Massilia sp. METH4: one gene and its partners. The protein of the gene in region 2 binds, or shares a complex with, the protein of the main gene of each other region. Links are inferred from orthologs where the notes say so. Each region holds a gene or a part of one and is shown on either strand. Other genes may lie near its edges.

Region 1 (3,148 bases), 1.6 Mb from region 2 along the record:
GGCGTTGGCGATGATGATGCCGCCGGTGCGCGGCACCATGCGGCCCGACAGCACGAACATGCCGTTCGCATACTGCTCGCGCAGGAATGCGCGATGCGCCGCGAGAAGCTGGTCGATCTCCTCGTTCGGCTTTTCGTACTTCAGCGTGACGATGAACATGGCGCGCCCCGTGCGGTGATCAGAACGGCATCTTGAAGCCGGCCGGCAGGTTCATGCCGGCGGTCAGGCCGCTCATCTTTTCGGCGGCGGTGGCTTCGGCCTTGCGCACGGCGTCGTTGAAGGCGGCGGCGACCAGGTCTTCCAGCATGTCCTTGTCGTCGGCCAGCAGCGACGGGTCGATCGACACGCGCTTGACGTCGTTCTTGCAGGTCATCACGACCTTGACGAGGCCGGCGCCGGACTGGCCTTCCACCTCGATGGAAGCCAGCGATTCCTGCGCTTTCTTCATATTGTCCTGCATTGCTTGTGCCTGCTTCATCAGGCCGGCGAGCTGGTTCTTCATCATGATGTGTTTCTCCGTATGGGTTGTCAGTGTTGATTGGACTGTCAGTGCGCGGGCGTGACCGGCGCCACGATGGAGCCTGGCACGACGAAGGCGCCGAATTCGCGCACCATGGCCTGCACGAACGGGTCGTTGTGCACCGTGTCTTCCGCCTGGCGCTGGCACGCTTCGCGGTGCGCCTGCTGTTCGGCGGCCGTGGTGTACCACACCGGGCCGAGTTCCGTTTCCACCCGCGCGGCGCGGTTGAAACGCTCGGCCAGCGCGGCCGTCAGCTTTTCCACGTTCGGCGGGGTGCGCCAGGTGTCGATCGGGCAGCGCAGGCGGAACACGGCCGCGTTGCCGTCGATCTTGCATTCGATGAGTTCGGCCTGGGTGGCCAGTTGCTGCGCCACGCCGCGCAGCGGCAGGTGCGCGGCCAGCAGCGGCCAGTTGCCATCCCATTCCAGTTCCGGAACCGGCGTGACCACGTAGGCATACGGCGCCTCGCTCGGCGCGCTCGGGCGTGCCGGCACGGCGGCCGGCGCGACGGCGGCCTGCGGTGCCGCGGGCGCCTCGGGCCGCGTCTGAGCCTGCGGCGCCCGCTGGGCCGGCGCGGCAACGGCGCTGTCATCGGAGAACTCGGTGACCCACGGCGGCAGGTCGTCATCCTCCGGCGGGGCCGGGCGCGCCTGCGGTTGCACGACGGGCGGCGCTTCGAGCACGGCCGCTTCACCCTGCGGCCGCGCATCTTCCCATGGCAAGGGCTTGGCCGGCGCGGCAGCCACTTCCGGCGCCGGCGGCTGTGCCGGCTCTTCGGGCGCGGACGTTCGCATCGGCGGACGCGCCCCGGTGCGTGCCAGCGTGGCCGCGCGGGCCGCTTCCAGCGCGGCGTTGATGGCGGCGCGGGCGGGGCTCACGGGGCCGGACGGGCGTGCCGGGGCCTGTGCCGCGGCTTGGGCAGGAGCGGCAGGCGCCGGCTGCACCGGTGCCGGTGCCGCTGCGCGGGGCGCCGCGGCGGCCACGGGCTGCGGCGCGGCGGCAGCGCTCGCGGCGCGCGGCGCGGCGGGTGCCGCCGCAGCCGCCGCTGCGCGGGCTGGCGAAGCGGCCGGCAACGGGCGGCCCAGTTGCGGATTGGCCGGTGCGCTGGCCGGACCGCCGGCGGGCGCCGCATCGGCACCGCCCACGCCGGGGCGGAAGGCCAGCATGCGCAGCAAGGTCATCGAGAAGCCCGCGTATTCGTCCGGCGCCAGACCGAGTTCATTGCGGCCGTGGACGGCGATCTGGTAATACAGCTGCACCTCTTCGGCGTCGAACACGGCGGCGAGGCGGATGATGTCGGCGTATTCCGGCAAGTCCTCCGGCACGGCTGCCGGCACCGTCTGTGCCAGTGCGATCCGGTGCAGCAGGGTGCCCAGGTCCTGCAGTGCACCGTTGTACGACAGGCTGCGGCTGGCCATTTCATCGGCCACCGCCATCAGGTCGGCGCCATCGCGGTTAGCCAGCGCATCGAGCAGGCGAACCAGGTAAGACTGATCCAGCGCGCCCAGCATGCCCTGCACCGCTTCCAGCGTGACGGCGCCGGCCGCGTAGGCGATCGCCTGGTCGGTCAGCGACAGCGCGTCGCGCATCGAGCCATGGGCGCCTTGCGCCAGCAGGCGCAGTGCCGGCTGCTCGAACGTCACGCCTTCCTGGCCCAGGATGTTTTCCAGGTGGCCCACGATGTGCCCCGGCGGCATCTGCTTCAGGTTGAACTGCAGGCAACGGGACAGCACGGTGACGGGGATCTTTTGCGGATCGGTCGTCGCCAGGATGAATTTCACGTGCTCGGGTGGCTCTTCCAGCGTCTTCAGCATGGCATTGAAGGCGTGGTTGGTGAGCATGTGCACCTCGTCGATCATATAGACCTTGAAGCGCGCATTGGTCGGCGCGTACACGGCCTGCTCGAGCAGCTGCGCCATCTCGTCCACGCCGCGGTTCGAGGCAGCGTCCATCTCTATATAGTCGACGAAGCGGCCGCCATCGATCGCCCGGCATGCCTCGCACGCGCCGCAGGGCGTGGCGGTGATGCCCCCGGTGCCGTCCGGCCCGGTGCAATTGAGCGACTTTGCCAGGATGCGCGACAGCGTAGTCTTGCCGACACCGCGCGTGCCGGTGAACAGGTAGGCGTGGTGCAGGCGGCCGGTGCCCAGCGCATGCGTCAGCGCACGCACGACGTGCTCCTGGCCGACGAGCGTTTCAAAGTTGCGGGGACGGTACTTGCGAGCGAGGACTTGATAGGACATGCCGGGATTTTACCGCAGTCGGTGACGTGTGAGGCCAACAATAGCCCGGCAGGCTGATGCTTAGGGGCAAGGCGGCCGAGGCCGAGCCCGCGTCACCTGACGGGACAGGTACCGGAGCCGGCACGGATGGGCGTACGGTCGTAAAGATAAGGGGACGTAAAAAAAGCTGCCTCGGCAGCTTTGGGCTTCGATATGAAAAAAGCTGCCGAGGCAGCTTTTTTCGAGATTAGGGAGGCGAGCCTGATCTGCGGCACTTGCGGTGAACAGCTTTGGCTGCTTCGTTCCCGACCTGACCAGGTTAGCCATGCCGCAATGCGCAGGGGCCCGCCAGACGTCATTATAACCGGTCCGGCGGACGATGTGTACTCACAAGCCCAGCTGTTGC
Region 2 (2,982 bases):
GGGGGTCAGTTCACAGGCACCGGGCTTTGGGAAATATTGCAAAAAATCCGGTGCCTGTCACCGGTTGCTGGAAATGTTCCGGAAAGGCCGGTGCCTGTCACCGGTCTTGGGGGGCCTGTAACATTTTCGTCAGGTAACGGTGTTATGCCACCCGCTTGCCGAGGATGATCAGGTCGCGTTCGACACCGTCCAGGTTCGCCACGCGCGGGAAGTGGGCCCATTCCTCGAAGCCGAACTTGCGGAACAGCGCCAGGCTGGCGTTGTTGTGGCCGAAGATGAAGCCGAGGACCGTGTGCACGGCGATGGTCGGTGCGTAGGCGATGGCTTCGGCCAGCGCGTAGCGGCCGATGCCCTTGCCGCGCCACGCCTCGTGGATATAGATCGACACCTCGGCCGTGCCCGAGTAGGCCGGGCGGCCGTAGAAATTCGAGTACGAGATCCAGCCGAGAATCTCGGGCGTGTCCGACGTGTCGTCGGCGCGCTCGATCACCCACAGCGGCCGGCGCCCGGGCTGGTGTTCGTGGAACCAGTTCAGCCGCGATTCGACGGAGACCGGCTCCGTGTCGGCGGTGACTTCGCGCGAGGCGATGGTGCTGTTGTAGATGGCGACGATGGTCGGCAAGTCGTCGAGCGTGGCAATGCGGTGGCGGAAGGACATGAAGTCGGACATTACAGAGTATGGGTGGCGCGGGAAGAACGCAGGGCCGCGCCGAGGATTTCCTCGATGCGCGCGCGGGTGCGCCGTCCCGCCTCGTCGTCCGGAAAATGAACGCCGACGCCCTGCGCCTTGTTATTGTTCGCCCCGGCCGGCGTGATCCACACGACCTTGCCGGCGATCGGGTACTTGGTCTGGTCATCCATCAGCGTGAGGATCAGGTAGATCTCGTCGCCGATGCGATAGGTGCGCGTGGTGGGCACGAAAATGCCGCCGTTCTTCAGGAAGGGCATGTAGGCCGCGTACAGCGCCGCCTTCTCGCGGATCGCCAGCGACAGCACCGCCGGCCGCGTCACGGGGCCGGAAGGATGGTCGCCAGGGTCGGGCGGGCGTGTGCTCATCGTCGCATCCGGTCAGTGGCAGCACGACGTATAGTCGAGCAGCATGTCTTCCAGGAACAGCTTGGGCGACAGCGGGTGGTCCGACGTGGCGCGCCGCTCCGCGGTCCCCTTGATCGCGGCCAGCAGGCTCGATACGGGCACCCGGTCCGCCAGCACCTTCAGCTCGCGCTGGTAGCGGGGATAGTAGCGGATGCGGCCGGAAAGCTTCAGCGAGAACAGGTCGTACAGCCAGCGCTGCTGCCACGCCACCACCGAGGTGAGCGGCACCTTCTGCATCTTGTCCGCCGTGCGCAACGCCCCTTCCACGGAGGGATGGGCCAGGTATTGCAGCAGCGTGTCCATGTCCTCGCGGTTGCCCGTTTCCGCCTGCGCCAGCGCGGCCAGCGGCGCGCCGCCCTGCTCGCGCAGCCAGCCGTCGGCATCGGGCACGCCCTGCGCCTGCAGCCACGCCAGCGCGTCGGCATGCGGCGGCATCGTCAGCGCGAACTTGCGGCAGCGCGACAGGATCGTGGGCAGCAGCCGGTCCAGGCTGTTCGAGGACAGCAGGAACACCGTGCCCGGCGGCGGTTCTTCCAGCGTCTTCAGCAGCGCATTCGAGGCCGGCATGTTCAGCGTCTCTGCCGGGTACAGCACCACCACGCGCAAGCCTTGCCGGTGCGTGGAGATGTTCATGAAGTCGGCCAGCTGCCGCACCTGCTCGATCTTGATTTCCTTCGAGGGCGCCTTGCTCTTCTTTTTCTCCTCGCCCTCCTCACCCTCGGCCGCGCCGTCCTCCTCGAAGGATTCGGGGCGGATGCGCCGGAAGTCCGGATGGCTTTGCTGGACGAACCAGCCGCACGAGGCGCAGGCGTTGCATGGGTGACCGTCCGGCCGCACGTCTTCGCACAGCAGCGCCTGTGCGAAGTGCTCGATGAAGTCGGCCTTGCCGATGCCGGCCGGGCCGTGGAACAGCACGGCATGCGGAAGACGCACGCGGATCTGCTGCAAGGCCAGCCATGCCTGCTCCTGCCACGGATAAATGGATGAAGTGGTTTCCATCGTCATTCCAGTGCGTCCACGATCTGTTTCAACTTCACGCGGATCGCTTCGATCGACTGCGTGGAGTCGATCACGCGGAAGCGGCGCGGATCCTGCGCCGCGCGGCGCAGGTATTCGTTGCGCGCGGCGAGGAAGAAGTCGGCCTTCTCCTGCTCGAACTTGTCGAGCTGGCGGGTGGCATCGAGGCGGGCGCGCGCCACTTCCAGCGGCACGTCGAACAGGATCGTCAAGTCCGGCCACAGCTTGGGGTGCACCCAATTGGCCAGTGTGTCGAGCTTGACCAGGTCCAGGCCGCGCCCGCCGCCCTGGTAGGCGAAGCTGGCATCGGTGAACCGGTCGGATATCACCCAGGCGCCGCGCGCCAGCGCCGGTTCGATCACCTGGGCGATGTGCTCGCGGCGGCTGGCGAACACCAGCAGCGCCTCGGTTTCCAGGTGCATCGCTTCGTGCAGCACCAGTTCGCGCAGCTTCTCGCCAAGCGGTGTGCCGCCCGGCTCGCGCGAGCTCACCAGTTCCACGCCTTTCTCGCGGATCAGCTCGCCCACGTACTGGATGTGCGTGGACTTGCCGGCACCGTCGATGCCTTCGAACGTGATGAACTTGCCGCGTGCTGCTGGGGTACTCTGGGTCATTGCCTGCGCTGGAACTGGTTGACCGCCCGGTTATGGTCGGTCAGGTTATCGGAAAAATGGCTCGTGCCATTGCCGCGCGCAACGAAATACAATGCTCCCGTCTTCGCCGGCGCCAGCGCGGCACCCAGCGATTGCAGGCCCGGCAGAGCGATCGGCGTCGGCGGCAGGCCGTTGCGCATATAGGTATTGTACGGGGTGTCCGTTTCCAGGTCCTTTTTGCGGATGTTGCCGTCGAATTTCTCGCCCAGCCCGTAGA
Region 3 (3,007 bases), 3.9 Mb from region 2 along the record:
ACTTGTTGATCACGCGGGTCATCGCCGCGCGCAGGCCGGTCAGGTGGGTGCCGCCGTCGCGCTGCGGAATGTTGTTCGTGAAGCAGAGTACCTGTTCATTGAAGGCATCGTTCCACTGCATCGACACGTCCACGGAGATCGTCGTGCCCTGGTCGGACTGGCGTTCGCCAGTGGCCTGGAACACGGTCGGGTGCAGCACCGTTTTCGCCTTGTTGATGTATTCGACGAAGCCGCGCGTACCGCCTTCGAAGGCGAACACTTCTTCCTTGCCCGAGCGCTGGTCGGATAGCTTGATGTTCACGCCATTGTTCAGGAACGACAGCTCGCGGATACGCTTGGCCAGGATCTCGTAGTGGAATTCCACGTGCGTGAAGATCTGTTCGTCGGCCCAGAAATGCACATCGGTGCCGCGCTTGTCCGTTTCGCCGATGACCTTGATGGGGGAAGTGGCCACGCCGTCGCGCATTTCGATTTCGCGGTTCTGCGGCACGCCGCGCACGAATTCCATCTGGTGCACCTTGCCGTCGCGGCGGATCGTCACGCGCAGCAGTTTCGACAGCGCGTTCACGCACGATACGCCCACGCCGTGCAGGCCGCCGGATACCTTGTACGAGTTCTGGTCGAACTTGCCGCCAGCGTGCAGTTCCGTCAGCACGATCTCGGCGGCGGAGCGCTTCGGTTCGTGCTTGTCGTCCATCTTCAGGCCCACCGGAATGCCGCGGCCGTTGTCGGTGATCGAGATCGAGTTGTCCGAGTGGATCGTCACGTGGATCTCGGAGCAGTAGCCGGCCAGCGCTTCGTCGATCGAGTTGTCCAGCACTTCGAACACGAGGTGGTGCAGGCCGGTGCCGTCCGAGGTGTCACCGATATACATGCCGGGGCGCTTGCGGACTGCTTCCAGGCCTTCCAGGATCTGGATCGAGGAGGCGCCGTATTCCTCGGACTTGGCCTGCGCAGGTACTTCGTTGTGGCTTTCGGACATGGACTACTTTCTCAAAAAACGTATTACTGTCGATTTCTAACTGCGTGCGATCGGCCGATCAGATCCGCATCGGCATCACGACGTACTTGAAGTCGGGATTGTCCGGGATCGAGATCAGGGCGGACGAATTGGAATCGCCTAGCGCCACGTTGACCTGGTCGCACTTCAGGTTGTTCAGCACGTCCAGCAGGTAGGTGACGTTGAAGCCGATGTCGATGCCGTCGCCGCCGTAGTCGATTTCCAGTTCCTCGACCGCTTCTTCCTGGTCCGCGTTGGTGGACGAGATCTTCAGCGAGCCCGGGCTGATGATGCAGCGCACGCCCTTGAACTTATCGCTCGTCATGATGGCGGCGCGCTGCAGGGAGCGCAGCAGCTCGTCGCGGCTGATCGTGAAGTCGTTCTTGTAACCCTTCGGGATCACGCGCGTGTAGTCGGGGAATTTGCCTTCGACCAGCTTCGAGATCAGTTCGATGTCGGCAAAGCCCAGCTTCACCTGGTTGGCCGCGATGTCCAGCTGCACCGGCTCGTCGTTTTCTTCCAGCAGGCGCTGCAGTTCGATGATGGTCTTGCGCGGGATGATCACTTCCTGGCGCTCGAACGCCTGCTCCGTCTTCACCTGGCAGAAGGCGAGGCGGTGGCCGTCGGTGGCAACCGCAATGACGTTCTCGCCATCGAGCACCAGCAGCAGGCCGTTCAGGTAGTAGCGGATGTCCTGCTGGGCCATCGCGAAGTGCACCATGTTGAACAGGTGCTTCAGCGTCTTTTGCGGCAGGGTGAACGAGGCGTTGAACGTTTCCGCTTGCTGCACGGTCGGGAATTCCTCGGCGGCCAGCGTTTGCAGGGCGAAGCGCGATTTACCGCTCTGCACGGTCAGGCGCTTGTTCACCAGCGTCAGCGACACGTCGCCCGATTCCGGCAACGCGCGCAGGATGTCCAGCAGCTTGCGGGCCGCGACCGTGGTGCCGGTGACTTCGTCGCCGGAGCCGATGTTGGCGTTGGTGGTGATCTGCACTTCCGTGTCGGTGGACAGGAACGAGACCGCTTCGCCTTCCTTGCGGATGAGGATATTGGCCAGAATCGGCATCGTATGCCGACGCTCGACAATACCGCTCACGATCTGCAGTGGCCGGAGTAGCGTATCTCGGGTGGTTTTGACCAGTTGCATGGATATCCTCGATAAAAGATTAAATGTTCAGGTTATTGCTGAGTTCTAGATGATAAGGCAAAGCAGACCGAGAGCGTCCTGGCGGAGCAGCCGTCCTCACCAGGGCGGGGCTTGCAAGCCCCGCCCGCTGAGCGGCCGTGGAGCAGTGCTCCACGAATTCGCCGCTCAGCCCTTAAGAGTTTGCTCCAGCACGTGCAACTCATGGTTGCACTCCGGATTCTTGGTACGGTCCTGCGCGATCTTGCGCACGGCGTGCAGCACCGTGGTGTGGTCGCGTCCGCCGAACAGCTCGCCGATCTCGGGCAAGCTCTTCTGCGTGAGCTCCTTCGCCAGGTACATCGCGATCTGGCGCGGCCGCGCGATGTTGGCGGGGCGGCGCTTCGAGTACATGTCCGCGACCTTGATGTTGAAGAAGTCGGCCACCGTCTTCTGGATGTTCTCCACGCTGATCTGGCGGTTCTGCACGGAGAGCAGGTCCTTCAGCGCTTCCTTCACGATGTCGATCGAGATGTCTTTGCCGTGGAAGCGCGAGTAGGCCAGGATCTTGCGCAGCGCGCCTTCCAGTTCGCGCACGTTCGAGCGCAGGTGCTTGGCCACGAAGAAGGCCACGTCGTCCGACAGCGTCACGCCTTCCGACTTCGCCTTCTTCAGCAGGATCGCCACGCGCATTTCCAGCTCGGGCGGCTCGATCGCCACCGTCAGGCCGGAGTCGAAGCGGGAGATCAGGCGGTCGTCCATGCCCGTGATCTCCTTCGGATACGTGTCCGAAGTGATGATGATCTGCTTCTTCGCCGCGATCAGCGCCTCGAACGCGTAGAAGAATTCTTCCTGCGTGCGGCTTTTGCCGCCGAAGAACTGGA

The links.
Region 1: the proteins of V6Z91_RS23285 (region 2) and V6Z91_RS16315 are in contact, whole or in part, in a cryo-EM structure (PDB 8GIZ), measured with the Escherichia coli proteins. The link is inferred for Massilia sp. METH4 from one-to-one orthologs.
Region 3: the proteins of V6Z91_RS23285 (region 2) and dnaN are in contact, whole or in part, in a cryo-EM structure (PDB 8GIZ), measured with the Escherichia coli proteins. The link is inferred for Massilia sp. METH4 from one-to-one orthologs.

The regions. Positions count from the first base shown.
Region 1 is NZ_CP146614.1:3,719,686-3,722,833, reverse strand. Bases 156-3,148 are described here. They hold V6Z91_RS16315 (DNA polymerase III subunit gamma/tau), read right to left. Parts: upstream 2,764-3,148; coding sequence 547-2,763; downstream 156-546. Other genes in these bases: ubiD (4-hydroxy-3-polyprenylbenzoate decarboxylase), read right to left, coding at 3,130-3,148; V6Z91_RS16320 (YbaB/EbfC family nucleoid-associated protein), read right to left, coding at 179-505; V6Z91_RS16325 (YciI family protein), read right to left, coding at 156-159. Also shown: more of V6Z91_RS16325, read right to left, coding at 1-155. UniProt on the Escherichia coli protein: Part of the beta sliding clamp loading complex, which hydrolyzes ATP to load the beta clamp onto primed DNA to form the DNA replication pre-initiation complex.
Region 2 is NZ_CP146614.1:5,324,205-5,327,186, forward strand. What follows is about bases 82-2,908. They hold V6Z91_RS23285 (DNA polymerase III subunit delta'), read right to left. Parts: upstream 2,095-2,908; coding sequence 1,069-2,094; downstream 82-1,068. Other genes in these bases: V6Z91_RS23275 (N-acetyltransferase family protein), read right to left, coding at 143-670; V6Z91_RS23280 (PilZ domain-containing protein), read right to left, coding at 670-1,056; tmk (dTMP kinase), read right to left, coding at 2,097-2,726; mltG (endolytic transglycosylase MltG), read right to left, coding at 2,723-2,908. In the rest of the region: more of mltG, read right to left, coding at 2,909-2,982. UniProt on the Escherichia coli protein: Part of the beta sliding clamp loading complex, which hydrolyzes ATP to load the beta clamp onto primed DNA to form the DNA replication pre-initiation complex.
Region 3 is NZ_CP146614.1:1,460,355-1,463,361, reverse strand. The notes cover bases 95-2,946. They hold dnaN (DNA polymerase III subunit beta), read right to left. Parts: upstream 2,148-2,946; coding sequence 1,041-2,147; downstream 95-1,040. Other genes in these bases: dnaA (chromosomal replication initiator protein DnaA), read right to left, coding at 2,313-2,946; gyrB (DNA topoisomerase (ATP-hydrolyzing) subunit B), read right to left, coding at 95-982. Also shown: more of gyrB, read right to left, coding at 1-94; more of dnaA, read right to left, coding at 2,947-3,007. UniProt on the Escherichia coli protein: Confers DNA tethering and processivity to DNA polymerases and other proteins. Acts as a clamp, forming a ring around DNA (a reaction catalyzed by the clamp-loading complex) which diffuses in an ATP-independent manner freely and bidirectionally along dsDNA.